2 regions of the Streptomyces sp. P1-3 genome follow, and region 2 is predicted to be linked to the other one. Evidence: riboswitches for the same ligand, from Rfam matches in the RefSeq annotation. Region 2 holds a riboswitch; the other holds the start of a gene.
The links. Region 2 has a riboswitch for glycine ahead of gcvT (glycine cleavage system aminomethyltransferase GcvT). Riboswitches for the same ligand answer to the same signal wherever they lie in the genome.

Region 1: it holds a riboswitch for glycine, as region 2 does, so the genes downstream of both, gcvP (aminomethyl-transferring glycine dehydrogenase) here and gcvT (glycine cleavage system aminomethyltransferase GcvT) in region 2, are expected to answer to the same signal.

The regions. Positions count from the first base shown of each region.
Region 1 covers NZ_CP192512.1:734,079-749,908, forward strand. Annotated here, with positions in the region: gene ACQUSR_RS03145 (DMT family transporter) at 1-57, opposite strand, end outside; gene ACQUSR_RS03150 (EamA family transporter) at 416-1,408, opposite strand; gene ACQUSR_RS03155 (hypothetical protein) at 1,440-1,994, opposite strand; gene ACQUSR_RS03160 (PadR family transcriptional regulator) at 2,217-2,825, opposite strand; gene ACQUSR_RS03165 (class I SAM-dependent methyltransferase) at 2,983-3,642, shown strand; gene ACQUSR_RS03170 (CPBP family intramembrane glutamic endopeptidase) at 3,686-4,492, opposite strand; gene ACQUSR_RS03175 (glutamate--cysteine ligase) at 4,610-6,112, opposite strand; gene ACQUSR_RS03180 (hypothetical protein) at 6,617-7,207, shown strand; gene ACQUSR_RS03185 (DUF5999 family protein) at 7,519-7,725, shown strand; gene gcvP (aminomethyl-transferring glycine dehydrogenase) at 7,836-10,721, opposite strand; glycine riboswitch at 10,784-10,910, opposite strand; glycine riboswitch at 10,911-11,027, opposite strand; gene ACQUSR_RS03195 (PRC-barrel domain-containing protein) at 11,166-11,483, shown strand; gene ACQUSR_RS03200 (DNA polymerase IV) at 11,491-13,056, opposite strand; gene ACQUSR_RS03205 (MerR family transcriptional regulator) at 13,132-13,752, opposite strand; gene ACQUSR_RS03210 (bifunctional nuclease family protein) at 13,923-14,396, opposite strand; gene ftsR (transcriptional regulator FtsR) at 14,450-15,196, opposite strand; gene ACQUSR_RS03220 (FHA domain-containing protein) at 15,285-15,830, opposite strand, start outside.
Region 2 covers NZ_CP192512.1:2,199,756-2,215,585, forward strand. Annotated here, with positions in the region: gene ACQUSR_RS09030 (cysteine desulfurase family protein) at 1-154, opposite strand, end outside; gene ACQUSR_RS09035 (carboxymuconolactone decarboxylase family protein) at 256-699, shown strand; gene ACQUSR_RS09040 (trimeric intracellular cation channel family protein) at 704-1,366, opposite strand; gene ACQUSR_RS09045 (ABC transporter ATP-binding protein) at 1,442-2,482, opposite strand; gene ACQUSR_RS09050 (ABC transporter ATP-binding protein) at 2,506-3,594, opposite strand; gene ACQUSR_RS09055 (ABC transporter permease) at 3,654-4,652, opposite strand; gene ACQUSR_RS09060 (ABC transporter substrate-binding protein) at 4,790-6,580, opposite strand; gene ACQUSR_RS09065 (ABC transporter permease) at 6,621-7,619, opposite strand; gene ACQUSR_RS09070 (enhanced serine sensitivity protein SseB C-terminal domain-containing protein) at 7,964-8,758, opposite strand; gene ACQUSR_RS09075 (enhanced serine sensitivity protein SseB) at 8,870-9,637, opposite strand; gene ACQUSR_RS09080 (hypothetical protein) at 9,862-10,380, shown strand; gene ACQUSR_RS09085 (AAA family ATPase) at 10,415-11,113, opposite strand; glycine riboswitch at 11,265-11,373, shown strand; glycine riboswitch at 11,374-11,479, shown strand; gene gcvT (glycine cleavage system aminomethyltransferase GcvT) at 11,516-12,634, shown strand; gene gcvH (glycine cleavage system protein GcvH) at 12,769-13,146, shown strand; gene glyA (serine hydroxymethyltransferase) at 13,159-14,415, shown strand; gene ACQUSR_RS09105 (L-serine ammonia-lyase) at 14,671-15,830, shown strand, end outside.

The DNA of each region.
Region 1 (15,830 bases), 1.5 Mb from region 2:
GGTGACGTAGAGCAGGCCCCGGCCGACGGACAGCGCCGGGGAAAGGGAAGTGAGCACGAGTGTTCTCCCGCGGGAAGACATGAAGGGTTCGCGTCATCCGTGTGCGGGCAGCGGCCGGGAACAGCGGTCGCTGAAGTGACGGTTCGCCGGAGCGCCGTCCGGGACCGGGATCTCGTCACCGGGCCACTGAAGGCCGGGTGACGGCGGTGACTGCCCGCGTCAGGCAGCGGGAGGCGGAAGAACGGTCATCGGCATGGTGATCACATTACCCCACCGCTGAGCGGGGCTCTTCGGCCTCGCATGTCCGGCCCGCACGCTCAACTGTCCGACCCGTACGCTCAGTCGTCCAGTCCGTACGCTCAACCGTCCAGCCCGCACGCCCGGCTTCCGACCGCCGGGTCCACCGGCGCCGGGATCACCCGCGCCGGGGCCCGCCCAAGGCCCGCGCGTCCGTGTCCGCCGCGGCGGGCACGGAGGTGGCCACCGGCTCGTCCGGGGCGGCCTTCGGCGCCGAGGTCTGGGCGATGAACGCGCCGCCGAGCACCACCGCACCGCCGACGATCTGCGCCGTGCCCAGGTGTTCGCCGAGCAGCACCCAGGCGAGCACGGTGGCGATGACCGCTTCCAGGCACGCCACGACCCCCGCGACCTGTGGCGAGAGGCGGCGGATGGAGAGCACGCCGGTGAGATAGGCGACAACCGTCGCGACCAGGACCACCCAGGCGAGGAGCAGGATGGCGGGAATCCGCGCACCATGCATGTCCGCGCGCCCCGCGAGCACCGACCAGTCGAGGTTCCAGGGGCTGGCGACGGCCGTCAGCGCGACGGCACCGATGAGCAGTCCGTAGGCGATCACTCCCAGCGGGTCCGCCGCGTCCTCGGTGTCGCCGCCGTGATCGGAGAGTACGAAGTAGCCGACCTGGCAGCAGGCGGCGCCCAGGGCGAGCGACAGCCCCACGAGGTCGAAGCTGAGCCCGCTCCAGACCTCGACGACACAGGCCAGACCACCGACGGCGAGGACGACGCCCACGGCCGCGGCACGGGTCACCGGGCGCCGCTGCACGAAGCGCACCCAGCCCAGGACCAGGGCGGGGGCGAGATACTCCACGAGGAGCGCGACCCCGACGGGGATGCGCGATATGGACGCGAAGTAGCAGGCCTGGACGCCCGCGACGGCCAGCAGGCCGAAACCGGCGAGCAGCGCCGGGCGGCGGGCCGGCAGACTCCGGTGCCGCCACGCGACGGGCAGCATGACCAGGGCGGCGCCCACGACCCGCAGCCAGGTCACGTGCAGCGGTTCCAGCCCAGCCTCGATCAGCGGCTTGGCCGCGACACCCGATCCACCGAACGCGAGCGCCGACGCCAGGGCGAGGCCCAGGCCGGTGCTCTTCCCCAGAGAGCCTTGCATCGGGCCATCATGCCAGTTCTGTACAGGAGCGTCACCCCGTTGACTGCTGGCAGGGGCCGCCCTCCAGATGGGCGAGCAGCAGGTCCGGATCGATCCCCGTCCGCGTGAGCACCTCGACGGCACGGGACGCATGGTCGCAGGCGAGCGCCGTGAGCAGGTCGAGCCCCTCGGCGCGGCCGGCGCCCCGGGCCCGAGCACGGCGCAGCGCACGGTCCATGGCCAGGCCTGCGGCCGGCGACCAGCCGGAGCAGTCGCCGTCCGCGGCGGGGCCCCGGTGGCGATCGCCGATCCGCACGACCGGCACCGCCCCGGAGTCCTCGACCGTGCCGCTCCACCGGAGTCCGTAACCGATGGTGCGCTGTACGAGGTAGCCGAGCAGCCGCGCGACTTGGGGCCCGGTGAACGCGGCACGCACCTGGGGGTCGGACTCCAGCAGTCCGTGGAGCAGATGGGCCGTGTCGGCCTGCCGGTCACCGCCGCGTGCGGCACGTCGTCGCGCACCCGCCGCAACCGACACCAGCTCGGCACTGAGCCGGGGGTCCGGTCCGGTACCGGCCGGGCCGGCGCAGGGGGAGGAACTTCGCACGCTTCCACCCCATCAGCCCCCTGGGCGCGAAACATCCGCGTAGGGAGGCATATCCACATCCCACCATGGTTGGGCGCTGATGACCGGCTTCTCCTCCTCAGGGAGGAGATGGACGGACGGCGGCGCGGGTTCGGCACGGCGCTCGTCGCTCAGTGCGCGCGGGCGTGGGCCCGTACTCGCCGATCCGTGCTCGCGGGCGAGGACCCGTGCCCTTCGACGGGATCAGTGCTCGTCGGCGAGGATCAGATAGAGCTTCTTACGGGCCTCGTTGATGACCGTGAGCCCCTTCTGCCGCTGCTCGGGGGTGCCGGTCTTCCAGACCTGCGCGAAGGCCTCCATCAGACCGAACCCGGCCTGCCGGATCTCCTGCATGGCCTCCCAGTCGACACCGCGCCCGGCCTCCTCCCACGGGGCCTGCGACCCCGCCTCGGCCTCGGCCCGCCCGGCGTCGGTGAGCGAGAACAGCTTCTTGCCGCCCTCGCTCTGGCTGCCGATCAGGCCTTCGTCTTCGAGGAGCTGCAGGGTGGGGTAGACCGAACCGGGGCTGGGCTTCCACGCCCCACCGCTGCGCTCGGCGATCTCCTGGATCATCTCGTAGCCGTGCATGGGACGGTCGCGCAGCAGCGCGAGGATCGAGGCGCGCACATCGCCGCGCCGCGCCCGGCCGCGCGATCCGCCCCGGCCCCGGCCTCCGTACGGCGGGCCCCCGAAGGGCGGCCCGAACGCCCCGAAGGCCGCGCGGCGCCCTTCGAACTCGCCTCGGCCGTCGCGCTCCGGGCCGCAATGCCCCCGGCCATGCCCGTGCTCATGTCGTCGCTCATGGGAACGCATCGTTACGCTCCTTCCATCGTTGATCAGTCGCGATGCCTCAACGATATATCGGAACCGATCGCATAGCAATCCCCTGGTGATGTCAGACCCGTGGTGATGCCGCACCAGCCCCGAGACCCACCGCCCGCTGTCAGTGCCCTCCCCTAGAGTCGCCCGCGTGACCGAGCCCTCCTACCTCGCCGCGGTCCGGGAGTCGTACGACACCGTCGCCGCCGACTACGCGCAACGCGTCAAGTCCCCCGCGGAGCTGGATCCGTTGTCACGCGCGATGCTGGCCGCGTTCGCCGAAGTCGTACGTGCGGCCGACCGCGGTCCGGTCGCGGACCTGGGATGCGGCCCCGGCCACGTCACGGCGCATCTGGCGGGCCTGGGGGTCTCCGCGTTCGGCATCGACCTGTCCCCGAAGATGATCGAGCTGGCCCGGCGGGCGCACCCGAGCCTGAACTTCACTGTGGGGTCGATGACCGCGCCGGCCATCCGGGACAACGGGGTCGGCGGCATCCTGGCCTACTACTCCACCCACCACACGCCACCGGAGTTGCTGCCGGCCGTGTTCGCCGAATTCCATCGCGCGCTCGCGCCCGGCGGCCATCTGATGCTGGCCGGACACGTGGGGGACGACGAGCGTCTCCGTCCGACGCGGGCGTATGGCGGCCACCCGGTGTCCTACGAGTCCCACCTGCTGCCGCCGGATCGGATCGCCGGGCTGTTGGGCCAGGCAGGACTCGCCATCACCGCGCAACTCGTGCAGGAGCTCGACGAAGGAACGAGGAGGACCGTCGCAACCTTCCTGGCCCGGAAACCCGAACGGCCGTGAGTACGGGGATGCCGCGAGTACGGGGATGCCGTGAGTACGGGGATCAGGCCGTGGGCAGCCAGTCCACGTGGCCCGCCAGCAGTGCGTATCCGACGAAGGCGACGATGTCGATCAGCGCGTGCGCGGCGACCAGCGGCCCCACCCGACCCCACCGGCGGTAGAGCAGCACGAAGATCACGCCCATCGCCAGGTTCCCGAAGAATCCGCCGATCCCCTGGTAGAGGTGGTACGAGCCGCGCAGCAGCGAGCTGGCCGCGAGGGCCGCCATCGGGGTCCAGCCCAACTGGCCGAGCCTGCGGAGCAGGTAGCCGACGACGATCACCTCCTCCAGCACCGCGTTCTGCACGGCCGAGGCGATCAGCACCGGGATCTTCCACCAGACATCGGGCAGGTTCTCGGGCACCACGGTGAGGTTGCCGCCCACTGCCCGCGCGCCGAGGTAGAGCAGCAGTCCGGTGCCGCCGATGGCCGCCGCGAGCGCGGTGCCCCACCCCAGGTCGAACCGCGGCCGCCGCAGGTCGAAGCCGATCGTGCGCAGCCCGGCGCCCTCACGCAGCAGTAGATGGGCCACGAGCAGCACCGGGACCAGCGCGGTGGTGATGCCGAAGAGCTGCCAGGCCAGGTCCAGCCAGGGGCGGCCGGGGGCCTCGGAGGCGTTGAGGGTGGCGGCCTGGTCCTTCAGGCCGCCCGCTGCGGTCACCGACCCGACGAAGCTGATCAGCGCGGACACCGCGCTCGCGCCGACCGACAGCGCCAGGACGAGCAGCAACTCGGTGCGGCGGATCCGCCGCGCGGCCTGACCGCCGCCTCCGGGCGCGGAGACCGCCGCGTCGCGTGCCTGTGCCTGCACTGCCTGCCTCCACTTCCGCCGTCCCCCGGGAGGTCCTAGCTTGCCGCACGGCCAGGCGCGGCACGAACGGGGGCCGAGGCGGAGCGACGGGCTCGCGCCGGGAGGCGGGGCAAAGGCCTACTCGGCGAGGTCCACCGGCCACGTGTGCACGGGCTCGCCGCTGCCGGCCAGCGCGCAGTACCGGCTGGTCATCACCGCGAGGGCGGATTTCCTGTCGAGCCCGCGCTCGCGGGCCAGGCGGTAGGTCGCCACCTGCCAGGACGCTCCGTTGAGGCGCCTGCGGCAGCGTTCCTCGATGATGCCGAGGTAGCGGTCGCGGTCCGCGGGCTCCACGCCCCAGGCGTCCAGGCCGGCCGCGGCCAGTGGCAGCAGTTCGTCCCGTACCAGCTGTGCGGCGGGGATTCGGGCCGTGGCGAGGAAGCGGCCGGACCGTGGCCACTGCAACACGGCGTCGATGCCGTGGCGGCACGCGGCGTCGAAGTTCTCCTCGGCGGCGGCGAAGGGCAGCCGGGTCCACACCGGGCGGGGCTCCTCCGCGAGCGCCCGCACCAGGCCGTAATAGAAGGCGGCGTTGGCGATGACGTCGGCGACGGTGGGGCCGGCGGGCAGCACCCGGTTCTCCACCCTGAGATGCGGTACGCCGTCCGCGACCGCGTAGACCGGGCGGTTCCAGCGGTAGATCGTGCCGTTCTGCAGCACCAGCTCGTACAGCAGCGGGATTCCGCCGTCCTCCAGGACCCGCAGCGGATCCTCGTCGTCCGCGGCCGCCAGCAGCGGCGGAAAGTACCGGAGGTTCTCCTCGAACAGGTCGCGCACGTCGCTGATCCAGCGTTCGCCGAACCAGTTGCGCGGGCGTACGCCCTGAGCCGCCAGCTCCGGCTGCCGGACATCGGTGGACTGGAGGAACAGCGGCGGGCGGGACTCGCGCCACACCTCACGGCCGAAGAGGAACGGCGAGTTGGCCCCCGTCGCGATCTGGGCGCCCGCCACCGCCTGCGCGGCGTTCCACACGGCGGCGAAGCGTCCCGGCGTCACCTGGAGATGTAACTGGACGGACGTGCAGGCCGCCTCGGGTGCTATCGACCCCGAGGTGTAGGTGAACCGCTCCACGCCCTCGACGTCGATGCGGAAGTCCTCGCCTCGGGCGGCCAGCATGTGCGCGTCGAGAAGCTTGTAGCGGTCGTCGCCGGAGAGGTTCGCGGCGCCCAGGTCCGCGGCCGCCAGGGTCGGCAGAATTCCGATCATCACGACCCGCGAGGAGACTTCCCGGGCCTTGCGATCAGCATATGACAGGCCTGTGCGCAGCTCTTCCTCCAATTGATCGAAGACCCTTCCGCTCAACCGGTGCGGAACGATGTTGACTTCCAGGTTGAACTGCCCGAGTTCGGTCTGGAAATCGGGGCTGGCGATACGATCCAGCACCTGCGCGTTCAGCATCCGGGGCATCCCGTCCGAGCCCGCGAGATTCAGCTCGATCTCCAGTCCCATGAGATTCCGCGGGCGGTCGAATCGCCGCTCCTCCATCAACCTCGACAGTCCCTCCAGGCACGCCTGGAGATTCCTGCGCTGCCGCTGCCGGTCGACCAGGCCGAACCCGTTGGCCACGACCTTCTCGCCCATCGAAGCGACCTCCTCGCGCCGGCGGTTCGCGGCACCAGCCGCTGAGTCACGGTCGATGATGCCCAGGCAATGTGATCGATAACGCCCCGTGGACGGCATGCGGCCGGTAGGCTCTGCACTGCGGCACGCGCGGCACCCGGGACGGAATGGCGAAATGCCCTGAAACGGAAGAAATGTTCTGGCGAGAAACACCGACCAGAACCGGCCTACCGCATTGACGGGAAAGGCCGAGGTCAGGTGAGTGCAGAAGGAACACATTCGGCCAAATCGCCGCGCCGGGCGGACCGGAAATCCCCTTGCTGACATTTTCCGCAGCAACTAGCCGGAACCCCAAGGGAACACGTGTCGTATAAACTTGCCGAACGAGGCAGAGAGTTGACGTCCGGTATTCGACACCGGTCCACCTCTGACCCGTTCAGCTCACGGTGCCCGTCCGCACCCGACCCATCTCGCACCACCGCGTCTTTCGAACCACCGTGTCTCCGAAGTGAGAGGCGACTCATCATGCCGCTGCATGCCCTCCCGGCTCCTGCGCCCGCCCTGCGCAGCGTCCTCACGGCCCTCGGTTCCCCCAGCGCCGTCCGCGAGGCCCGCACCACCCCCGCACTGCGCTCGCTGTCCGGCCCCTTCACCCCCGAACAGCCACTGCCCGTCCATGTCCTGGAGGGCGTCACCGAACCCGGCACCCCACCCACCACCAGGCTGGCCGGCTGGCGCTTCCTGATCCGGCACGGCGGCCAGGCCGTCGCCGTGGCCGAGGCCATGCTCACCGCGGACGGCTGGGCCTTCTCCCGCTTCTCCGAAGGCCCCTACGTACGCTCCACGGAACAGGCCCTGCTCCAGGCCGAGTCGCTGCCCGCCTCCTACCAGCCGCGCCTGCTGTCCGTACCGGAGCTGTACATGCTCACGCTCTGGCTGCACGGCGACCCGGCCGCGGACGCCGCCACGGGCCGGCCCGCCCCCGGCGATCTGCTGGTGCCGCTCGCACCCGCCCCACCCGGGATCGCCGCACACCGCCCGCACCGGGTCGCCGATCTGCTGCCCGTCCTCACGGTCCGGATGCCCCCGGGTCCCCTGCTGGGCTCGCCCGCCTGAGGCACGGCCGGGAGAAGCGCCCCGCGACCCCGTGGTCGCGGGGCGCTCGGCACGCCGGCGTACGCCCCCTCCATACGGGCTAGTCCGGTCCGGCCATGCAGAACCCCCCGAAGAGACCGTCCGGTTCTGGTGAACCGTCCGCACGAGTGACACGTCCCCTTGGAGTGAGTACCGCTGCCGCGAAATCCCTGCGGAATGACTCCCGTAGGGCAAGACTGGGACCCATTAGCCGACCGACAACGGGGGGGGCGGCCATGAACGCCGCATCGAGCCGCAGGACCTTCACCACATCGCAGCGAAAGAACCCTTCCATGTGCCAGCACCAGCCGCCGTGCCCGTCAGCCGACTCCGCCGACCGGGAGGCCGCACACCTCGTGGCGCACTACCCGGAGCAGGGATGGAGCCTGCTGTGCAACGGTGTCCTGCTCTTCGAGGACACCGGTGAGCTGCTGCCGGACGGGCAGGTCATCGCCCCGCACCGGCCGCTGGGCAGCGAGCACGTCGCGACCGCCGCCTGATTCCGAGCCCATCATGACGGCCGCCTGATCCACGGCGCCGTCACAGCGCGAAGGGCCGGCCCGGCGTCAACCGCCGCACCGGCCCCCACGCATGAGCACGTTCGTGCGCGTCAGCCCTCGTACTCGTCCATCGGCGGGCAGGAGCAGACCAGGTTGCGGTCGCCGAAGGCACCGTCGATCCGACGCACCGGCGGCCAGTACTTGTCAGCCGTCGAGACCCCGGCCGGGAAGACCGCTTCCTCGCGGGTGTAGCCGTGCGTCCACTCCCCGCTCAGCGCGGCCGCGGTGTGCGGCGCGTTCCGCAGCGGGTTGTCATCCTTGGACCACTCCCCCGAGCCGACCTTCTCGATCTCCTCGCGGATGGCGATCATCGTCGCGCAGAACCGGTCCAGCTCGGCCAGGTCCTCGCTCTCCGTCGGCTCGATCATCAGCGTGCCGGCGACCGGGAAGGACATCGTCGGGGCGTGGAAGCCGTAGTCGATCAGCCGCTTGGCGACGTCGTCCACGGTCACCCCGGTGGCCTTGGTGAGCGGCCGCAGGTCGATGATGCACTCGTGCGCGACCAGGCCGCCGGGCCCGGTGTAGAGCACCGGGTAGTGCGGCTCCAGGCGCTTGGCGATGTAGTTGGCGCCGAGCACCGCGACCTGGGTGGCGCGCCGCAGGCCCTCGCCGCCCATGAGGCGGACGTACGCCCACGAGATCGGGAGTATGCCCGCGGAGCCCCACGGGGCGGCCGAGATCGGGCCGACGCCGGTCTCCGGACCCGCGGTGGGCTGGAGCGGGTGGTTGGGCAGGTACGGGGCGAGGTGCTCGCGCACCGCGACCGGACCGACGCCCGGGCCGCCGCCGCCGTGCGGGATGCAGAAGGTCTTGTGCAGGTTCAGGTGCGAGACGTCGCCGCCGAACTCGCCCGGACCGGCCAGGCCCACCAGCGCGTTGAGGTTGGCGCCGTCGACGTACACCTGGCCGCCCGCCTCGTGCACGGCCGCGCAGATCTCGGAGATGTGCTCCTCGAACACGCCGTGGGTGGAGGGGTAAGTGACCATGAGCACGGCGAGCTCGTCGCGGTACTGCTCGATCTTGGCGCGCAGGTCGTCGGTGTCGACCTCGCCGTCCTCGGCGGTCTTCACCACGACGACCTTCATGCCCGCCATCACGGCGCTGGCGGCGTTGGTGCCGTGCGCGGAGGACGGGATGAGGCAGACGGTGCGCTGCTCGTCGCCGTTGGCACGGTGGTACGCGCGCACCGCCAGAAGCCCGGCGAGCTCGCCCTGGGAGCCGGCGTTGGGCTGGAGGGAGACCTTGTCGTAGCCGGTGATCTCCGCCAGCCGCTCCTCCAGCTCGCGGATCAGCGTCAGGTAGCCGCTCGCCTGCTCGGCCGGCGCGAACGGGTGCAGCCCGGCGAATTCCGGCCAGGTGACCGGTTCCATCTCGGTGGTCGCGTTCAGCTTCATGGTGCAGGAGCCGAGCGGGATCATGCCGCGGTCCAGCGCGTAGTCGCGGTCCGCGAGGCGGCGCAGGTAGCGCAGCATGGCGGTCTCGGAGCGGTGCCGGTGGAAGACCTGGTGGGTCAGGTAGGCGTCGGTGCGCAGCAGCCCGGCGGGCAGCGCGTCCTCCGTCGCCACGTCCAGCGCGTCGACGTCGCCCTGGACGCCGAAGGCAGCCCAGACGGCGGCCAGTTGGGCGCGGGTCGTGGTCTCGTCGCAGGCGATGCCGACGTGGTCGGCGTCGGTCAGGCGGAGGTTGACCCCGGCCTCGCGGGCGGCGTCCACCACCTGGGCGGCCCGGCCCGGCACGCGCGCGGTGAGGGTGTCGAAGTACGCGTCGTGGACGAGTTCGACGCCGCCGGCCCGCAGGCCGCCGGCGAGCACCGCGGCGTAGCGGTGGGTGCGGCGGGCGATGGCGGCGAGCCCGTCCGGGCCGTGGTAGACCGCGTACATGCCGGCCATGACGGCGAGGAGTACCTGCGCGGTGCAGATGTTGCTGGTGGCCTTCTCGCGGCGGATGTGCTGCTCGCGGGTCTGCAGGGCCAGCCGGTAGGCCGGGGCGCCGTCGGCGTCGACGGAGACGCCCACGAGGCGGCCCGGCAGGCTGCGGGCGTAGGCGTCGCGGACGGCCATGAAGCCGGCGTGCGGACCGCCGAAGCCCATCGGCACGCCGAACCGCTGGCTGGAGCCGACGGCGATGTCGGCGCCGAGCTCGCCGGGCGAGGTGAGCAGGGTGAGGGCGAGCAGGTCGGCGGCGACGGTGACGATCGCGCCCAGCTCGTGCGCGCGCTCGATGACGGCCCGCGGGTCGCGGACGGCTCCGGAGGCGCCGGGGTACTGGAGCAGGACGCCGAAGACGCCACGCTCGGCGACCTCGGCCGGGATGCCGTCGGTCAGGTCGGCGACGACGACCTCGACGCCGGTGGGCTCGGCGCGGGTCTGGATGACGGCGATGGTCTGCGGCAGGCAGTCGGCGTCGACCAGGAAGACGCCGTCCTTCACCTTGCCGACACGGCGGGACAGCGCCATGGCCTCGGCCGCGGCGGTGCCCTCGTCCAGCAGCGAGGCGCCGGAGGTGGGCAGCCCGGTGAGGTCGGCGACGACGGTCTGGAAGTTCAGCAGGGCCTCCAGACGGCCCTGGGAGATCTCCGGCTGGTACGGCGTGTACGCCGTGTACCAGGCGGGGTTCTCCATCACGTTCCGCAGGATGACCGGCGGGGTGAAGGTGCCGTGGTAGCCCAGGCCGATCATGGGCGACAGGACCTGGTTGCGGTCGGCGAGCGAGCGCAGCTCGGCGAGGACCTCGGCCTCCGTGCGGGCCTCGGGCAGCCCCAGCGCCTCGGTGCTCTTGATCACGTCGGGCACGGCGGCCGCGGTGAGCTCGTCGAGCGAGCCGAAGCCGACCTGCGCGAGCATCTTGGCCTGGGCCTCGCTGTCCGGACCGATGTGGCGCCGGGCGAACGGAATGCCGCGCTCCAGCGCTGCGAGGGAGATGCGGTTGTCGGTCATCTGCGAAAGGCCTCCTGGTCTGTGCGACCTTCGAGGGGCACCACGGCGCGGGTGCCCGGACGGCCTCCCCCTCTGTCATCACGACCTGAGAGCTTCACCGTCCCGCGTGCCGCGGACCGGCTTTCCCCGTCGGTGAGGAGGGCCCGGGGGACATTCGTCCCGCAGACCCGACCTGCTTTCCAGAGTGACCTCGCCCGCGCGGTACGTGTGCCTGAGAGATTCCGGGGAGGATTTGCTCCTTCGGCGCCTCCGGCGATCCCGGTGAACTGATCCGGTTCCACTGGAGGACTCTCCCGCACAGGGTCTGCAGCCAGCGCCAGCCTACCAGCGCGATCGTCGCCCGAACCGGTGCGGTGAGCCCCGCTACACCGCGCCCAAGTGGCCTTTTGCCCTGTTGTGGCTTTTCGTAGGTGTCACGGGACAGATCTGTGAGTTGGAGGGACCGTGCAGACCGACATCGATCCGCGGCGACTGATCGGGCACAAGGCCGTCGACCGCGACGGGGCGAAGCTGGGGACGGTCGACGAGGTCTATCTCGACGACGCGACGGGCGAACCGGAGTGGGCGGCGGTGCGCACCGGGCTCTTCCACCGGGACGTCTTCGTGCCGCTGGGACCGAGCGAGGTCGTCGACGGCACCCTCCGGGTGCCGTACGAGCGTGGGCTGATCAAGGACGCGCCTGATTTCGGCGTGGGCCGCCATCTCTCGCCCGAGCAGGAACTCCAGCTGTACCACCACTACGGCTTGGACGTGCCCGGCTGACGTACCCCTACGGTCTCGACGGGCTCGGCTGACCTTCCCCACCGGATCCTCCCGCTGCTGGTGCCTCTCGCGTCGGCTCGTGCTCCTCGGGCCGGACCAGGGGCAGCGGATCGGCCGGTGCCAGGTCCGGGTCGTCGACGGCGAAGGTCCGCACCCGGCCGGGTGGGGACCACGGCTGCTCGAACCGCACGGTGACCCGCCCGACCCCGCTGCCCTGCACCCAGCCCGCCCCGTACGCGGCGTGCCGGACGTCGGCGCCCGGCAGCCACCGCCGGGCCCGCCGGGCATCCGTCGCGGCGTCCTGGCCCCCCTGGCCCGGCGTCTCCGGTATCGCGGTGCCGGAGTCCGCTCCGGGCCGCTCCGGGGCACCGGGAGCGCCCTCCCCGGCCTGGCCGAGTCCGCCGGGCTGACCGGGGACGGCGGCCGAGCCCTCCCGCTCGCCGGTGCGCCACACGGCGTGGACCGCCTCCGCCGCGTGAGCGGCCTCCTCCTCGGCGGCGTGGGCGGCCTGCGCGAACAGGTCCTCCTGGGTGTAGTCGGCCAGGCCGCTGACCCCCACCCCCAGCAGCCGGACCCCCGCCGTGGTGTCCACCTGCTCGATCAGCCGCGCCGCCGCCTCACGGACCACGGCCGGGTCGTCCGTGGGCCCACGCAGCGTCTCGGACCGCGTCAGCGTCGAGAAGTCGTACCGCCGCACCTTGATCACGACCGTCCGCCCCGCGCGCCCCGCGCCGCGCAGCCGCTCGACGCACCGGTCGGCGAGCCGGGCGATCTCCAGCTGCACCCGGGTGCGGTCGGTGACATCGGTGTCGAAGGTGTCCTCCACCGATACGGACTTGGCGTCCCGCTCGGCGACGACCGGGCGGTCGTCGCGACCGTTCGCCATCGCGTACAACGAGGCGCCGTGTGCCTTGCCCAGCAGCCGCACCAGCTCCGCCTCACCCGCCTCACGGGTCTCGGCGACCGTGTGGATGCCCACCCGGCGCAGGGCCTCCGCGGTCGCCGGGCCGACACCGGGCAGGGTGCGCACCGTCATGGGCCCCAGAAGCTCCCGCTCGGTGCCGGGCTCGATGACGACCAGGCCGTCGGGCTTGGCCTGCTCCGAGGCGATCTTGGCGAGCATCTTGGAGCCGGCGAGCCCCACCGAGCCCGTCAGCCCGGTGGCGGCCCTGATGTCCGCGCGCAGCCGCTCACCCACCGCCCGTGCGGTCACGGCGTCCTCGGCGACGCCGCCGGCCTCCAGATCCACGAACGCCTCGTCGAGGCTGAGCGGCTCCACGAGCGGGGACAGCCGTCCCAGCAGGCTCATCACCGTGTCGCTGACCGTCCGGTAGAGCGCGAAGCGGGGAGCCAGATAGGCGGCGTGCGGGCACAGCCTGCGGGCCTGCGCCGTCGCCATCGCCGAGTGCACCCCGAAGACCCGCGCCTCGTACGAGGCCGTGGCCACCACACCGCGCGGGCCCACGCCGCCGACGACGACCGGCTTGCCGCGCAGGCTGGGCTTGGCCGCCTGCTCCGCCGAGGCGTAGAAGGCGTCCATGTCCAGATGGAGAATGGTCGGCGCATCTCTCACAGTTACCGATGCTGCCGCACACCACTGACAATCGGCCCGAAGGCGGCCCCGGGGCCGCCTTCCGCCGTGGCGCGGTCAGCCCGCCCGATTGCGGCGCCGGGCGAGCTCGTCGGCGGGGTTGTGCCCGATCAGCGTCTCGCCGGTGTCCACGTGCTCACCGTGCAGCTGCGACAGCGCCTCTTCCACGTCCCGCCAGACCACGCCCACGGCGATCCCGAAGACGCCCTGGCCGCCCTGGAGCAGCTCGACGACCTCGTCCGGGGAAGTGCATTCGTAAACGGTCGCGCCGTCGCTCATGAGCGTCATCCGTGTCAGGTCGTCCAGCCCGCAGGCGCGCAGGTGCTGGACGGCGGCGCGGATGTTCTGCAGGGACACACCGGTGTCCAGCAGTCGCTTGACGATCTTGAGGACGACCACGTCCCGGAAGCTGTAGAGCCGCTGCGTCCCGGAGCCGTACGCGGGCCGCACACTCGGTTCCACGAGGCCGGTACGCGCCCAGTAGTCCAGCTGGCGGTAGGTGATGCCCGCGGCCGAGCACGCGGTGGGACCGCGGTATCCGACCACCGCGGAGGCTCGCTCGTGCAGGGGTCCGGCCTGTGCCGCGACCCGATGTGCGGGGGGAGCCGGATCGGCCGGTGCGCCCCCGTGGAGCGGATACGGACCGCCGGCCGCCGTGCCGTCGCCGGTGCTTCTCACGCCGACCTCCGTCCTTGACCTGCCTTCTCGACGGTAGGCAGTCACTCGGGGTGCGTCAACGATCGCCACACTCGGCACGCCGAGTGATAATCACCCTGAGAGTGGTTTGCCGTGACTGTCGCGCGGGAAAGGCTACTCGAATGTCAGAACGGGGGCGGACGAAGCGCCCTTCACTGGCTGCTGGTCCCGAAGTCCTCGGGAGAGATCTGGTCGAGGAACTCGCGGAACTTCTCCACCTCGTCCTCCTGCTCGTCCGGGATGGCGATACCGGCGTCGTCGAGCACGCCGTCGCTGCCGTAGATCGGGGTACCGGTACGCAGCGCGAGGGCTATGGCGTCGGAGGGGCGGGCGCTGACCTCGACACCGCTGGCGAAGACCAGTTCCGCGTAGAAGACGCCTTCCCGCAGGTCCGTGATGCGGACCTCGGTGAGCTGCTGACCCACCGCGTCGAGCACGTCCTTGAACAGGTCATGGGTGAGTGGGCGCGCGGGGGCCATGCCCTGCTGCGCGAAGGCGATCGCGGTCGCCTCTCCCGGTCCGATCCAGATGGGGAGGTACCGGTCGCCTCCCACTTCCCGCAGGAGCACGATCGGCTGGTTGGAAGGCATCTCCACCCGGACACCCACGACGTCGAGCTCGTTCACACAGCAACCCTAGGACGTGCGCGGTCGGTTTGGATAGTCGGGCCCGCGTTCGGTCAGCTCGGCGCGGACCGCAGCGCGGCCTGGAGCAGCGCCGTGTGCAGCCGCACCGACAGTGTGGCGATCTCCCGCGCCGTGGCCTCCGCATGGGCTCTGGTCTGCGGATTCCGGTGCCGACGCAGGGGTGCGACCACTTGTTCGACCAGCCCGGCCTCACGGTCCGCTGCCGCCTTTACGGCCCGCAGATGGCGCGGTTCGAGACCGAAGCGGCCGAGATCCGCGACGATCTTGGCGACCGTGACCGTCTCGGCGTCGTACGAACCGTCCGCCGCCCGCCCGACGAGCCCGTACGACTCCCACTCGGCCAGCTGGTCCTCGCTCACCTCGGTGGCCGCGAGCAGCTCGGCACGGCCGATCCGGGCGGCCGTGGGGCGCTCCAGATCGATCTCGCCGCCGTCGAGGAACTCCTGGGCGGGCGGCCCGGCCGCGGCGGGCAGGGAGACGCGCTCACCGCGCTGCAGCGCGTCGAGGTGCTCCCTGATGACCTTGAGCGGCAGATAGTGGTCACGCTGGATACGCAGGATGTAACCGAGCCGTTCCACGTCCTCCGGGCTGAACTTGCGATACCCCGATGGCGTCCGCTGCGGCTCCACCAGGCCCTCCGACTCCAGGAAACGGATCTTGGAGATGGTGACCTCGGGGAATTCCTCCCGCAGCAGGCTCAGGACCGCGCCGATGCTCATCGGGCGGCGGCCCGCGGCGGCGGTGCCGCTACCGGCACCGCCCGACGGTTTTTGCAGCATGGACCTTCCCCTGGAGGTCCCCCCGGACGGAGTCTGGGGGAGGTCAGATACCGATTGGGGGTACCCCCGGACGGAGCCTGGGGGAGGATCAGATACCGACGCCCCGCTGGCTGCCGTAGAACACCAGGCGGTACTTGCCGATCTGGACCTCGTCGCCGTTGTTCAGCGGGACCGCGTCGATCGGCTCCCGGTTGACGTACGTGCCGTTGAGGCTGCCGACGTCGGCGACGGTGAAACCACCGTCCGGAGTGCGCCGGAACTCCACATGGCGGCGCGAGACCGTCACGTCGTCCAAGAAGATGTCGCTCTGCGGGTGGCGGCCGGCCGTGGTGAGATCACTGTCGAGCAGGAAACGGCTGCCGGAGTTCGGGCCGCGGCGCACCACCAGCAGCGCCGAGCCGAGCGGCAGCGCCTCGACGGCGGCCTGCGCCTCCGGCGAAAGCGACGGCAGCTGCGTCTGCCCGGTGACCTCGGAGTCGTACGCCTCAAGACCCGAGATCGAGATCGTCGAAGTGGTCTCCGAGGCACGCTCGGGGACGGCGTCGCCCCGCAGCGGCGCACCGCAGTTGGAGCAGAACTTGCTGGACTCGGGGTTCCGGTGCCCGCACCGGCTACAAACAGGCAAGCCGACCCC
Region 2 (15,830 bases):
CGAGCGTCTCCCGGCCCTCCTCGACGGTGCGCCGGGCACGCCGACCGGCGGCGTGCAGCGAGGAGGCGTTGCCGACAACGGCCAACTGCGCGGTCATCGCCTGCACCGCCTCCGGAAGCATCGGGGTGGTGGCGGCGTGGTCGAGGTATGCCATGGTGTGACGATTCTACGAGCCGGAGGGTCTGCGGCGGCACGGCCGGGTGGCACAGCGCGGTGTCCGCGCCGAAGCGCGCTCCGACTCGTAACGTCGGGATCATGAGCAGTGAGAGCAGGAGTGAGACCCGGCAGGAGCGGTTCGACCGGGGCATGCGGGTACTGACGGAGATCGACGGCAAGGCCGGTCGGCGCGTCGTCGCCTCCCTCGCCGGGATCTCCCCGGAGCTGGGCCACCAGATGGTCGCCTGGGGCTTCGGTGACATCTACGCCCGGCCGGAGCTGGCGCCGCGCGACCGGCAGCTGGTGACCCTGGGCATGCTGGCGGCGCTGGGCGGTTGCGAGGCGCAGTTGGAGGGGCATGTGGACGCGGCGCTCAACGTGGGGCTGACGCCGGCACAGATCGTGGAGGCGCTGCTGCACTCGGCGCCCTACTGCGGCTTCCCTCGCGCCATCAACGCGACGATCGCGGCGAAGCGGGTGTTCGCGCAGCGCGGCCTGCTCCCCGTCGGCGCGGAGCCGGGCGAGGACGTCGACCCGATGTAGCCCCTCAGGCGGTCTCCTCCGCCGCCGTGCTGCGCCGGTTCCACGCGCGGGGCGCGCGCCAGCCGAACCGCATCGCCAGCAGGCGCAGGACGAAGGCCACCGTCGCCGCGAGCGCGCTGGTCGTCGCGTTCAGCTCGTCGAAGCGGATGAGGAGCGCGGCGAGTGTGGCGCCGACCATGGCCGGGACCGCGTACAGGTCGCGGTCCCAGCGCAGCAGCGAGGGGACCTCGTGCGCCAGCACGTCGCGGAGCACGCCGCCCCCGACCGCCGTGGCCAGGCCGAGCGTGGCGGACGCGGTGAGGCCGAGTCCGTAGTCGTGGGCCTTGGTGGTGCCCGTGACGCAGAACAGCCCGAGCCCCGCCGCGTCGAAGACGTTCACCGCCTTGGTGATCCGTTCGACCTCGGGGTGGAGGAAGAACACGATCAAGGTGGCGACGAGCGGGGTGAGGAAGTAGCCGAGGTCGGTGAAGGCGGTGGGCGGGACGTCGCCGATCATCAGGTCGCGGAACAGCCCGCCGCCCAGCGCGGTGACCTCGGCGAGCACCGCCATGCCGAACACGTCGAAGTTCTTGCGTACGGCGAGCAGCGCGCCGGAGATCGCGAAGACGAAGATCCCGGCGATGTCCAGCGAGTGCTGGACGGAGGGGCTGAACAGATCGGTGAGCACGCGACATTCTTACCTGTCGCGCACATCATCTCCGGCCGGGCCCGGTGCCGGGCCCGGCCGGAGATCACGAACGGCTCACTCCTGGGAATCGGACATGTTCTCCGGGTGGTGGCACGCCACCTGGTGGCCGGTCTTCAGTGCCACCAGCGGCGGTTCCTGCGTCCTGCACAGGTCCGTCGCCTTCCAGCACCGGGTGTGGAACCGGCAGCCCGGCGGCGGCGCGATCGGCGAGGGCACGTCGCCCTTGAGCAGGATGCGTTCCCGCTTGGCGCGCCGCTTGGGGTCCGGCACCGGCACCGCGGACAGCAGCGCCTTGGTGTACGGGTGCATGGGCGCCTCGTACAGGGACTTGCGGTCCGCGAGCTCCACGATCTTGCCCAGGTACATCACCGCGATCCGGTCCGAGACGTGCCGGATGACCGACAGGTCGTGGGCGATGATCACGTACGTCAGGCCCAGCTCCTCCTGGAGGTCGTCCAGCAGGTTGACCACCTGCGCCTGGATGGACACGTCCAGCGCCGAGACCGGCTCGTCCGCGATGACCAGCTTCGGCTTGAGCGCCAGCGCGCGGGCGATGCCGATGCGCTGCCGCTGGCCGCCGGAGAACTCGTGGGGGTAGCGGTTGTAGTGCTCGGGGTTGAGGCCCACCACCGACAGCAGCCGCTGGACCTCCTTCTTGACGCCGCCCTCGGGCGTGACGCCCTGGAGCTTGAACGGCGCGCTGACGATCGTGCCGACCGTGTGCCGGGGGTTCAGGGAGGAGTACGGGTCCTGGAAGATCATCTGGATGTCGCGGCGCATCGGGCGCATCGCCGCGGTGCCCAGATGGGTGATGTCCCGGCCCTCGAACTCAATCCTGCCGCTGGTCGGCTCCAGCAGGCGGGTGATCAGCCGCCCCATGGTGGACTTGCCGCAGCCGGACTCGCCGACCACGCCCAGGGTCTCCCCCGGCCGGACGTCGAAGTCCAGCCCGTCGACCGCCTGCACCGCGCCGGTCTGCCGCTGGAGCAGCCCCTTCTTGATGGGGAAGTGCTTGACCAGGCCGGTGACCTTCAGCAGCGGCTCGGGGGAGTCGGCGTCCGCCGCCTGCCGCTCGACCGCCGCCGTCTTCGCCACGCTTGGTTTCTCGGTCTTCTCGGTCACAGCTTCGGCGCAATCTCTTCGGTCCAGATCCGGGTGCGCTCCTCCTGCGACATGTGGCAGGCGGAGAAGTGGCGGTCGCCGACCTGGCGCAGTTCCGGGCGCTCGGTGCGGGTGATGCCGTCCTTGGGCACGTCGGCGTACGGGCAGCGCGGGTTGAAGGCGCAGCCGCCGGGGATGTTGATCAGGCTCGGCGGGGACCCCTTGACCGGGATGAGCCGTTCGGTCTGGTCGCGGTCGATGCGCGGCATCGACCCGAGCAGGCCCCAGGTGTAGGGGTGCTGCGGCTCGTAGAACACCTTCTCCGCGGGGCCGCGTTCGACGCAGCGCCCGCCGTACATCACCAGGATGTCGTCGGCGAGCTCGGCGACGACGCCCAGGTCGTGGGTGATGATGATGACCGCGGAGCCGAACTCCTTCTGCAGGTCGCGGATGAGGTCGAGGATCTGCGCCTGGACGGTCACGTCCAGGGCGGTCGTCGGCTCGTCGGCGATCAGCAGCTCGGGGTTGTTGACCAGCGCCATCGCGATCATCGCGCGCTGGCGCATACCGCCGGAGAACTCGTGCGGGTAGTTGTCCACCCGCTTGTCCGGCTGCGGGATGCCCACCCGGTCCAGCATCTCGATCGCCCGCCTGCGGGCGGTCTTCTTGTCGACCTGGTGGTGGACCCGGTAGGCCTCGCTGATCTGCTTGCCTACGGTGAAGTACGGGTGCATCGCGGACAGCGGGTCCTGGAAGATCATGGCCAGTTCGCGGCCGCGCAGCCGCCGGACCTCGTCGGGGTCGGCGGAGAGCAGCTCCTTGCCGTCCAGCCAGATCTCTCCGGAGATCCGCGCCTTCTGCCGGCCGTAGTTGCCGACCCGGTGCAGGCCCATGATGCCGAGCGAGGTGACCGACTTGCCGGAGCCGGACTCGCCCACGATACCGAGGGTCTTGCCCTTCTCCAGCGCGAAGGAGAGCCCGTCGACGGACTTCACCAGGCCGTCGTCGGTCGGGAAGTGCACCTTCAGATCGCGCACCTCAAGGTAGGCGCCCGGCCGTGCGCCGTCCTCGGCCACCGGCTCGCCGACGGCGCCGGACTTCGCCACGCCGCCGAGGGCGGCGGGCTGCTCCGGCTCGCCGGCTGCGCCCGTCTTCTCAAGGTCCGTCACGAGAGCCTCACTCGGGGGTCGATCACGGCGTACAGCAGGTCCACGACGAGGTTGGCGATGACCACGAAGAACGCGGCGACCAGCGTGACCCCGAGGATCACCGGCAGGTCCTTGTTCTGGATCGCGTTGACCGCCTCGTAGCCGAGACCGCGGAGGTTGTAGGTGGACTCGGTCAGCACGGCGCCGCCGACCAGCGCCCCCAGGTCCAGGCCGAAGATGGTCAGGATCGGGGTCATGGTCGAGCGCAGCGCGTGCTTGCGGATGACCACCGATTCCTTCAGGCCCTTGGCCCGGGCGGTGCGGATGTAGTCCTCGCCCATCACCTCCAGCATGGTCGCCCGGGTCAGTCGCGCGTACATCGCCGCGTAGAGGAAGGCGAGGGTGACCCATGGCAGCATCAGGTTGCTGAACCATCCGCCGGGATCCTCCATGAAGGGGACGTACTCGGCGGAGGTCCAGCCGAGTTGGTAGGAGAAGATCGCCAGGGACAACAGGCCGGTGAAGTAGATCGGGAGGGACACGCCGGCCAGCGCTCCGATCATGGCGGCGCGATCCCAGACCGTGCCGCGTTTGAGTGCGGAGACGATGCCGACGCCGACGCCTCCGATCAGCCAGAGGACGGCGGCTCCACCGGCCAGTGAGGCGGTGACCGGCAGCCGGTCCTTCAGCAGGGGCCACACCTCTTGCTCGGTCTTGAAGGAGTAGCCGAAGCACGGGGCGGGGCAGTGCGTGACCTCGACGCCGTCGTCGTAGTCCCGGCCGACGGCGATGCCCTTGACGAACTCGCCGTACTGCACCAGGACCGGCTCGTCGAGACCGAGCTTCTTGCGGGTGCCCTCGACCGACGCTTTGTCGGAGTTCTTGCCGACGTACATCAGGGCCGGGTCGGTGCCGGTCAGCTTCGGCACCATGAAGAAGACTCCGAACGTGGCCAGGGTGACCACCAGGAGCATGACGACGACTGTGACGAGCCGCCGGATGATGTACACAAGCACTGTGGTCGGCCTCCGGGCGGCCGCCCGGGATCTCCCCCAGACTTCGTCTGGAAGGTGCCCCCAGGTCGGCCGCCCGGCAGGCCCTCACCTGCCCTTCGCTCTATCGGGACGGACCATCGGTCGCGTACCAGGACCGATTACTTGCCGCCACCCTTGACACCGAGCGAGACGAAGTCGTACTTGCCGTTGAAGCCGTCCGACGTGTACGCGTTGGTCAGCTCCGGGCTGCGGTAGTTCAGCGACTTGTCGTAGACGAACGGCAGGTAGACCGCCAGGTCGCTCAGCCGCTTGTTCAGCTGCTTGTAGTGCTCCGCGGCCTTGGCCGGGTCGGGCTCGGCGATGGCCTTGTCGAACAGCTCGTCGATCTGCTTGTCGTCGACCATGCCGTAGTTGTTGTTGCCGCTCTCCAGGGTGAAGCGGCTGTCGACCAGCGGCTGCAGGAAGCCCGATCCGGACTGGAAGTCCGCGCCCCAGCCGTAGACGATCAGGCCGTAGCCCTGCTTCTCGACGTTGTTCGGGGAGCCGATGACGGCGTTGCCCTGCGCTCCGTCGAACTTGTCGATGTCGACCTTGATGCCGACCTTGCCCAGGGCGTCCTGGATGGCCTCGGCCGAGGCGATCTCGGCGGGCTCGTTCTGGCGCACCGCGAGCTTGGTGGAGAAGCCGTCCGGCTTGCCGCACTGCTTCAGCTCGTCCTTGGCCTTGTCCAGCTGCGGCTTGCCGCCGTCCTTGCGCAGCTCGTACGGGTCGCTTTGCGGGTCGTGGCCGGGGACGCCCGGGGGCAGCATGTTGATGCCGACCTCGCCGCCGTAGGTGCCGCCGCGGGCGGCGAGCAGCGAGGTCTTGTCGGCCGCGTAGAGGACGGCCCTGCGGCAGTGCACGTCGTCGAACGGCTTGACCGTGTTCGGCATGACCGCGTAGCGGATGAAGCCGGTCAGCGGGTCGTCGGTGTTGGCCTTCTGCGACGCGTCACGGAGGATCTTGGCGCGGGCCGCGGTCTGCACACCGCGCTGCGTGAGGTTGAGGTGGTAGTCCCCCGCCATCAGCTTGGCGTCCGCGTCGTTGGCGTTGGTGGTGAAGGTGACCTTGACCTCGTCCGGCAGGGCGGCGCGGATCGGGTCGGAGGACTTCTTCCAGTGGGTGTTGCGCTCCAGGATGAGCTCCTTGCCCGGGTCGTACGACTTGAACTTGTACGGTCCGGAGGAGAACGGGCGCAGCGTGTACTTGGCGCGGGTGTCCTTGGCCGGCGGCACCGGGGTGGACGTGGGCAGCGCCAGGATGCCCTCGAAGTCGTAGTTCGCCTTGGGGAGCTTGAAGGTGATGGTCTTCTCGTCCGGCGTCTCGATGGACTTCAGACCCAGCTTCTTGGGGTCCTTGTCCTTGTACGGGCCGGGGTACTTCTGCCCGTTGTCCAGGATCTGCATCAGGTACGGCGGGCCGCCGTTGATGACATCGGTGGCGAAGGTGCGCTCGATGCCGTACTTGATGTCCTGCGAGGTGATCTTGGAGCCGTCCTCGTAGTAGAGGTCGTCGCGCAGGGTGTAGGTGTAGGTCTTGCCGTCGCCGCTGACCTTGGCCTTGCCGGTGGCCATGTCGGGGACGATCTCCATCCCCTCCTTGCCGGGCTTGGGCGCGTAGCTCACCAGCTGGCGCGTGTAGAACCGGGCGAAGTCCCACATGAAGCCGTAGTAGCCGCGCTGCGGGTCCCAGAAGTCGGCGTCCTGGGTGCTGATGAACTTGAGGGTGCCGCCCTTCTCGGTGGACGGGTTGAGCACCTTGGTGAGCGCGGCGTTGAAGCCGGCTCCGTCGGCGTCGTTGTTCTTGTCTCGGTTACGGCCGTTTCCGCCGCCGCACGCCGCCGTCGCGGCGAGCAGCGCCGCGACCGCGGCACCGGCCGCGATGCGGCGGGTGGCTCTGCTCGTGGTGATCACTGTGTCGCATCCTCCGTGAAGTGCGGTACTGCCCCGCTCAGCGGGAACCCTTGGGGTCGAGCGCATCGCGCACACCGTCGCCGAAGAGGTTGAAGGCGAGGACGGTGATGAAGATGGCCAGACCAGGAATGATCATGAACGCGGGGTCGAGGTCGTAGACCGGGACGGCCGCCGACAGCATCTGCCCCCACGACGCGGTGGGCGACTTGACGCCGGCCCCCAGGAAGCTGAGCGCCGCCTCCGTGAGGATGTTGGTGGGGATCATCATGGTCGTGTAGACCAGGATCGGCGCGACCAGATTGGGCAGCAGCTCCTTGATCAGGATGTAGAACCGCCCGGCGCCGAGGCTGCGCGCCGCCTCGACGTACTCGCGCTCGCGCAGACTGAGCGTCTGCCCGCGCACGATGCGGCCGACGTAACTCCATCCGAAGAAGCCGATCACCAGGACCAGCACGCCGAGTCTGACGCCGGACCCGGACAGCCCCCACAGTTCGCCGGGGATGACCGAGACCAGGGCGATGATGAACAGCAGCTGCGGGAAGGCCAGCAGCAGGTCCATCGTCCGGCTGATGAGCGCGTCGACCCAGCCGCCGAAGTACCCGGCCAGGATGCCGAAGACGGTGCCGAGCACCACCGAGACCAGTGCGGCGAGGAACGCGACGAGCAGGGAGACGCGGGCGCCGTAGACGACGCGGCTGAACACGTCGCGGCCGTTGACCGGTTCGAGCCCGAAGAGGAAGTCGCCGCTCATGCCGCCCAAGTCGCCCTCGGGCAGGCCGGTTTCGGCGTTGAGCTTGTCGACGTGGAAGTCGTTCGGCGGATGGCCGAACAGCTTCACGATGAGCGGGGCGAAGACGGCCACCAGGATCAGCAGGATCACGATGATGCCGCCGGCGAGGGCGACCTTGTCGCGCTTCAGCCGCATCCAGGCGATTCGCCCGGGCGACCTGCCCTGGATCTCCTTCTCGGGCACGCCGGCGGCAACCTCGACGGCGGCGGCCTCGGCCGCGCCGGTGTCATGCAATGGTGCCGTCATCGTTGTGGGGACCCCTCTCGCCGGCGGTGACCGGCCCACGACCCGCCGCGCGATGGCGGCATGGTTCACATCAGTGGTGCGCAACGTCGTGCGGATGGTGCGGCAGAACTCGCAAACAGAGGCTCGTACGCTGGAGCGACGTCTCTTGGAGCGGGAGTCTTCAACGGGCTCGCGATCAGCCGCCAGACCCCTCGGGCAATGGATGCGCAACCGTGATGTGGCGCACAACGTTCCGTTAACCGAACAGCCGATACCCGTGAGCGTGCCGCGAACCGGCCGGGGGTACGCCGAAAACCGGCCGGGCGGAAGCCGCCCCGACACCGGGAGGAGTCAGTCGCCGCAGGTCAGAAGGTGGGGCGCGGGGGCGGGTAGCCGTAGCCGTAGGACGGCGCGGGCGCGCCGCCGTAGGCGTCCCGGTCGAAGAACGGACGGGAGTTGGCCCGCAGCCACATCGCGACCGGGTCGAACTCGTCCGACATCGCGACCGTGGAGACCGGCAGTCCGTCCGGCACCGCGCCGACGGACTGCCGCATCATCAGCCGCGCCGCCTCGACGGACGGCTGACTCGTGTCGTACAGATCAAGACCAATCACCAGATACGGGGCACCGAGGGCGGGTTGCACCCAGGCCCGGCGCAACGACCGCACAACGGGCGTACGGTGCGCGTTCTGCCCCAGCAGGGCGTAGAACTGCGGGATCTCGATCGCGGGTTCGCTGATCCGCAGGGGTCCGGCGGGCAGCTGGTCCAGGCCGACCGCGATCCGCCGCAGATCGAGCCAGGGGATGCCGACGCCGCCACCGGGGGCGTGCGGGTTGAGCCACAGGCCCCAGCGGTCGCGGTAGAGCGCGGCGGAGATCTGGCGGCCGCCGATCACCTCGTGCGCGCGGTTCCAGCCGCTGGCGGACAGCTCCTGCCCCGAGGTGACGCAGGGGGCGTAACCGAGGCCGTCGACCTCCATGTTGCCGTACTGGGCGTCGGGCGCCCCGGGGGTCCCGTGCCACAGCAGCATCCACACGGAGCCGTCGGCGAGAGCGCGCAGCAGCGCCTCGTAGGTGTCGTACCGGCCGGGAGCGACCTGCTGCAGCATCTGCTCGACCTGACCGGCAGCCGCCGTACCACCTCCCGCGACCGCGCTCACCTGTGTCCGCCCCTTCCCTGGGTCATCACCGCATCGCTCCGGTGCGCGGCGCCGCACCCCGCCCGGTCATCCCACCAGCTTACGAGTCCGCCCCGGCATTGACCGGCACGGTCACCGATCACGGTCGTAGAACGGCCGGACCCGCTCCAGCATCCAGTCGCCGACCGGGTCCTGGGCGACGTCCAGCAGCACCAGCTGGACGGGCCAGGGCACGGGCACCGCGCCGAGCGCCCGGCCGAGCGCGTCGAGCACGAGCGCCTGGGTCTGGGGTGTCGGGAGGTCCACCTGGACGCCCACGAACAGCGTGGGGGCGTCGCCCTCGACGCGGGCCAGGGCGCGCCGGGCGGTCCGTACGTCGGGCACCTTGGCGAACTCCAGCCCAGCGGCGGCCAGGAAGTCCACCGGTTCGTCCTGCCAGTCCGGTTCGAACAGCATCACCCGGCCGCCGGAGGCCGGACCGTCGAGTTCCGTGCGGCCGACCCTGCACAGCTGGGCGACCGCGGGCGGCGGGAGCGGCGCGCCGACCGCGCCGCCGGGGTTCACGGCGATGCCGAGCTGCGGGGGCAGGCCGCGGGCGAACTCCACGGCGGGGGCCACGGCGAAGGACATCCGGTCGCCGACGATCCGCAGGAACTGCTGTTCGGAGCTGAAGACGGGGACGTACGCGCCGCCGTCGATCTCCAGGGTCGGCAGATCGAGGTCGGTGCTGCCGGGGCCGCCGCCGTTGGGCAGCGGGATCCACACGTGGCTGCGGCCGAGGACCTCGACGATCCGGGCGCCCGCGCCCGGCACCCCGACGGAGGCGGCGAGCACCTCTTCGAGTTCGTTGCCGGGAAACGCGCCGTCCAGCGCCTCGGACCCGTCGCTCTGGATGCTCATCCCGTCCCCACCGCCATCTCGCCCAGCCTGCACAGCACCCTAACGGCTGCATGCCCGCCGTTCATCGGCAGCCCGCGTCCGGCGCGGGATACGCGCAGGTCGCGGGGCATGGCGGCGGAGCCGTACGGCGACTGCGGACGGTATCGGAAAAGTTGCGGACCGCAACCGGCCATGCACACCGTGGTCGCGTACCCGGGTTGACATACCGAAGGGACTACTCATCCATGCGCACCAGTAAGGCGACCTATACCGCCGTCTCCGCCGCGATCTGCGGCTCCCTGGTCCTGGGCTTCGCTGGCCCGGCTATCGCCGACGGGCCCATCCCGGACCGCCCCGAGTCCGCCAAGGCGGCCCCCCGCGAAACGTCCCACCGCCTCGTGGCCATCCACAAACTCCGCGACGCCATCCAGGACGCCGACGAGTTCATCGCGGAGGCCAGGCAGCGGGACCCGGACCGCTTCCGCCTCGGTTGGTTCCGGGACCGAGTGGAGACGAACGGCATCAACGCGGTCCAGGCCAGCAAGAAGGCCGCGCTGAAGGCCAAGATCCGCGGAAAGAAGGCCGACCCGTCCGACGACCTGGTGGGCCTGCTGGAGCGGCTGCTCGAAGGCGTCGACGAGCTGCTCGCCGCGGTCCTGGCCGACCGGGACAAGAGCGTCCGGATGACACTGGAGCAGGACCTGTCGGACGTGCAGGAGGACCTGCGGCTCGTGCTGCCCAGGCTGCTGACCGTGCTGCTCTAGCCCAACGGTCCGAACGACGGACAGCCCGGAAGCCTCACTCGAAGCCGATGCCCTCCAGGGCATCGGCGGCGAGGCGGTCCAGCAGCACCGCCGAGGCGCAGCCCCGCGGCGGGCTGCCGTCCTCGGCATCGGCCACCAGGCGGGCCACGGCCCGTCTGTGCCGGAGGAAGGCGTAACCGGAAACCCCCCGACCACGTGCCGCCTGCCCCCTGAGCGCGAGGGCAGGCGGCACGTCCAACAGGATCAGGTGCAGCCGGCGGCCGCGCCGCCGGGCGTGCCACGCCAGCCAGCGGCGCACCCAGCGCAGCGTGCCGCAGTCGTGCACCACCACACTCGAGCCCGACCGCAGTGCGCGGCGCAGTCGCGCGTAGTGCGCCAGCCGCACCAGCGGGCGGTACAGCCCGTACGGCAGCCAGCCCGGCAGCCGCCGCTCCCAGCTCTCCCGGGTGTCCTGGGAGTCCACGCGCAGCACCGGGCCGCCGCGCCGGTCCAGTCCGGGCACGGTCCGCCTCATCAGGGTGGACTTGCCGCTGCCGGGCAGTCCGGAGGTGACGGCGAGGTCACCGGCCGGGAAGCGCAGCTCGCCGGCGGCCGGGGCGGGAAGGCCGCGCAGGTCGTGGACGGGCCGGCTCCGGCCGGGCCGGAGCACCGGCCGCCGCTCCCCGGTGACCTGCTCGCACGGCCGGGGGTGACCCCGCGCGACGTCGTTCTGGCACCTGCGCTGCCTCTGCACCGTGATCGTCCTCCTGGGTCCGGTCACCGCCCCCTACCCGAAGAGTGTCAAGGGAAGGCAATGGCGTACAAGGAACGTCCGATTCCCGTCCGGGGGTTCCCTTGTGGCGCGCACGTGCGATGATGTGCGCGCCAACTGCATACCGGCCGCTTGAATCCGCGCGGGAGAGTCCCCGGACCGGCAGTCACTGCCGGGCGACGGGGCGCCGAAGGAGCAAGTCCTCCCTTGAATCTCTCAGGCCCCGATACCGCGCGGGCGAGGCAGATCTGAAAAGCGAGCCGCTGCTGCGGCTCCGCCGAAGGTGCAAGCCGTCCCCCGCCCGGGGTCACGGTGAAGCTCTCAGGTTCCGATGACAGATGGGGAGAACTTCACCCATACGCCCTCGCCTGGGAGCAAATGACCATGACTGACGCCCCACGCCACACCGCGCTCGACGCGCTGCACCGCGCGCTCGGCGCCACCATGACCGACTTCGCCGGCTGGGACATGCCGCTGCGCTACGGCAGCGAGCGTGACGAGCACACCGCCGTGCGGACCCGCGCGGGCCTGTTCGACCTCTCACACATGGGCGAGATCACCCTCACCGGCCCGCAGGCGGGGCAGGCGCTGGACCACGCGCTGGTGGGGAACCTGTCGGCGCTCGCGGTCGGCCGGGCCCGGTACACGATGATCTGCGACGCCGAGGGCGGCATCCTCGACGACCTGATCGTCTACCGGCTGGCCGCCGAGGAGTACATGGTCGTGGCGAACGCCTCCAACGCCCAGGTGGTGCTGGACGCGCTCACCGAGCGGGCCGCGGGCTTCGACACCGCTGTGCGGGACGACCGCGAGGCGTACGCGCTGCTCGCCGTCCAGGGGCCGCAGTCCCCCGCCATCCTGAAGTCGCTCACCGACGCCGACCTCGACGGCCTGAAGTACTACGCCGGGCTGCCCGGCACCGTCGCCGGGGTGTCCGCCCTGATCGCCCGTACCGGCTACACCGGCGAGGACGGCTTCGAGCTGTTCGTGGACCCGGCCGACGCCGAGAAGCTGTGGCAGGCGCTGACCGAGGCGGGCGCGGACGCGGGCCTGGTGCCGTGCGGCCTCTCCTGCCGGGACACCCTGCGGCTGGAGGCGGGCATGCCGCTTTACGGGCACGAGCTGACCACAGCGACGACGCCGTTCGACGCGGGGCTGGGCCGCGTGGTCAAGTTCGACAAGGAAGGCGACTTCGTGGGCCGGGCGGCGCTGGAGGCGGCCGCCGAGCGGGCGAAGGCGGCACCGCCGCGGAAGCTCGTGGGGCTGATCGCCGAGGGCCGCCGGGTGCCGCGCGCCGGGTTCTCGGTGGTGGCGGCGGACGGCACCGTGATCGGTGAGGTCACCTCCGGGGCGCCGTCCCCGACGCTGGGCAAGCCGATCGCCATCGCGTACGTGGACGCCGCGTACGCCGAGCCGGGCACCGAGGGCGTCGCGGTGGACATCCGCGGCGCCCACGAGCCGTACGAGGTCGTGGCCCTCCCCTTCTACAAGCGGCAGCGCTGACGTACCGCGAGCGGCGCCGGACGGGCGCGCGGCACGGCTCCGCGGCCCCGGCGCACTGACGAATTCGTCACCCTCGTCCCACCTGGCAAGACCCACGGCACATCCACACCTTCGGATCCAGGAGAATTCACGTCATGAGCAACCCCCAGCAGCTTCGCTACAGCAAGGAGCACGAGTGGCTGTCGGCCACCGAGGACGGCGTGGCGACGGTCGGCATCACCGAGCACGCCGCCAACGCGCTCGGTGACGTGGTCTACGTCCAGCTTCCGGCGGTCGGTGACACGGTGACCGCGGGCGAGTCCTGCGGCGAGCTGGAGTCGACCAAGTCGGTCAGCGACCTGTACGCCCCGGTGACCGGTGAGGTCGTCGAGGCCAACCAGGACGTCGTGGACGACCCGTCGCTGGTGAACTCCGCCCCGTTCGAGGGCGGCTGGCTGTTCAAGGTCCGCATCACGGACGAGCCGGACGACCTGCTCTCCGCTGACGAGTACACCGAGTTCTCCGGCTCTTAAGGATCCTGACGCATGTCGCTTCTCAACAGCTCCCTGCACGAGCTCGACCCGGACGTCGCCGCCGCCGTCGACGCCGAGCTCCACCGCCAGCAGTCCACCCTGGAGATGATCGCGTCGGAGAACTTCGCTCCGGTCGCGGTCATGGAGGCCCAGGGCTCGGTCCTCACCAACAAGTACGCCGAGGGCTACCCCGGCCGCCGCTACTACGGCGGCTGCGAGCACGTCGACGTCGTCGAGCGGATCGCCATCGAGCGGATCAAGGCGCTCTTCGGCGCCGAGCACGCGAACGTGCAGCCGCACTCCGGCGCGCAGGCGAACGCGGCGGCGATGTTCGCGCTGCTCAAGCCCGGCGACACGATCATGGGCCTGAACCTCGCGCACGGCGGGCACCTGACCCATGGCATGAAGATCAACTTCTCCGGCAAGCTCTACAACGTGGTCGCCTACCACGTGGACGACACCGGCGTCGTGGACATGGCCGAGGTCGAGCGGCTGGCCAAGGAGACCAAGCCGAAGCTGATCGTGGCCGGCTGGTCGGCGTACCCGCGCCAGCTGGACTTCGCCGCCTTCCGCCGGATCGCGGACGAGGTCGGCGCCTACCTGATGGTGGACATGGCCCACTTCGCGGGCCTGGTCGCCGCCGGTCTGCACCCCAACCCGGTGCCGCACGCCCACGTCGTGACCACGACCACCCACAAGACGCTGGGCGGCCCGCGCGGCGGCGTGATCCTGTCCACGGCCGAGCTCGCCAAGAAGATCAACTCGGCGGTCTTCCCCGGCCAGCAGGGCGGCCCGCTGGAGCACGTCATCGCGGCGAAGGCGGTGTCCTTCAAGGTCGCGGCGTCGGAGGAGTTCAAGGAGCGCCAGCAGCGCACCCTGGACGGCGCCCGCATCCTGGCCGAGCGCCTGACGCAGCCGGACGTGGCCGAGGTCGGCGTCTCCGTGCTGTCCGGCGGCACGGACGTGCACCTGGTCCTGGTGGACCTGCGCGACTCCGAGCTGGACGGCCAGCAGGCCGAGGACCGGCTGCACGAGATCGGCATCACGGTCAACCGCAACGCCATCCCGAACGACCCGCGCCCCCCGATGGTCACCTCGGGCCTGCGGATCGGCACCCCGGCGCTGGCCACGCGCGGCTTCACCGCGGACGACTTCCGCGAGGTCGCCGACATCATCGCCGAGGCGCTCAAGCCGGCCCATGACACGGAGCCGCTGAAGGCCCGCGTCACGGCGCTCGCCGAGAAGCACCCGCTGTACCCCGGGCTGTAACCGCACGCCCACACGCCCGACACGGGGCACTGTGCACACTGGAGGGTGCGCGCAGTGCCCCCGGGTGCCGGCGCACACACCGCGTACGCACGCCTCGTGGCACCGTGTACGCACACACGTCGGCGTAAGCGCACCCCGCGTACGCCCGCACACAATCGCCCATGTACGCGCGTCACACCCCGCGTACGCGCACCACATCCCGCGCACAGCACCTACCGCACGACCGCCCACCAGCAGACAAAGGGGTCCGCCACCGTGGCCATCTCCGTCTTCGACCTCTTCTCCATCGGCATCGGCCCGTCCAGCTCCCACACTGTCGGCCCGATGCGCGCCGCGCGCATGTTCGTCGGCCGGCTGAAGAAGGACGGCCTGCTCGCCCAGACGGCCTCGGTCCGCGCGGAGCTGTTCGGCTCCCTCGGCGCGACCGGACACGGCCACGGCACCCCCAAGGCCGTCCTCCTCGGCCTGGAGGGGCACTCCCCGCGCACCGTCGACGTGGAGACGGCCGACGACGAGGTGGAGCGGATCCGCAGCACCGGGCGGCTGCGGCTGCTGGGCGCGGAGATAGGGACCGCCCACGAGATCGCCTTCGACGAGTCGACCGAGCTGATCCTGCACCGCCGCCGCTCGCTGCCGTACCACGCCAACGGCATGACGCTCTTCGCATACGACCGCGAGGGGGTGCCGCTGCTGGAGAAGACGTACTACTCGGTCGGCGGCGGGTTCGTCGTGGACGAGGACGCGGTCGGCGAGGACCGGATCAAGCTCGACGACACCGTCCTGAAGTACCCCTTCCGCACCGGCGACGAGCTGCTGCGCCTCTCCCGCGAGACGGGCCTTTCGATCTCCGCCCTGATGCTGGAGAACGAGAAGGCATGGCGTACGGAGGAGGAGATCCGCGCCGGCCTGCTGGAGATCTGGGAGGTGATGCGCGCGTGCGTGGCCCGCGGCCTGTCCCGCGAGGGCATCCTCCCCGGCGGCCTCAAGGTCCGCCGCCGCGCCGCGCACTCCGCCCGCCAGCTGCGCGCCGAGGGCGTCCAGCAGGCGCACGCCATGGAGTGGGTCACGCTCTACGCGATGGCGGTCAACGAGGAGAACGCCGCGGGCGGCCGCGTGGTGACCGCCCCCACCAACGGCGCGGCGGGCATCATCCCCGCCGTCCTGCACTACTACCTCAACTTCGTCTCGGGCAATGCCTCCGCAGAAGAGAAGGAAGAGGGCGTGGTCCGCTTCCTGCTCGCCGCGGGCGCCATCGGCATGCTCTTCAAGGAGAACGCCTCCATCTCCGGCGCCGAGGTCGGCTGCCAGGGCGAGGTCGGCTCGGCCTGCTCCATGGCCGCCGGCGGCCTGGCCGAGGTCCTGGGCGGCTCCCCCGAGCAGGTGGAGAACGCCGCGGAGATCGGCATGGAGCACAA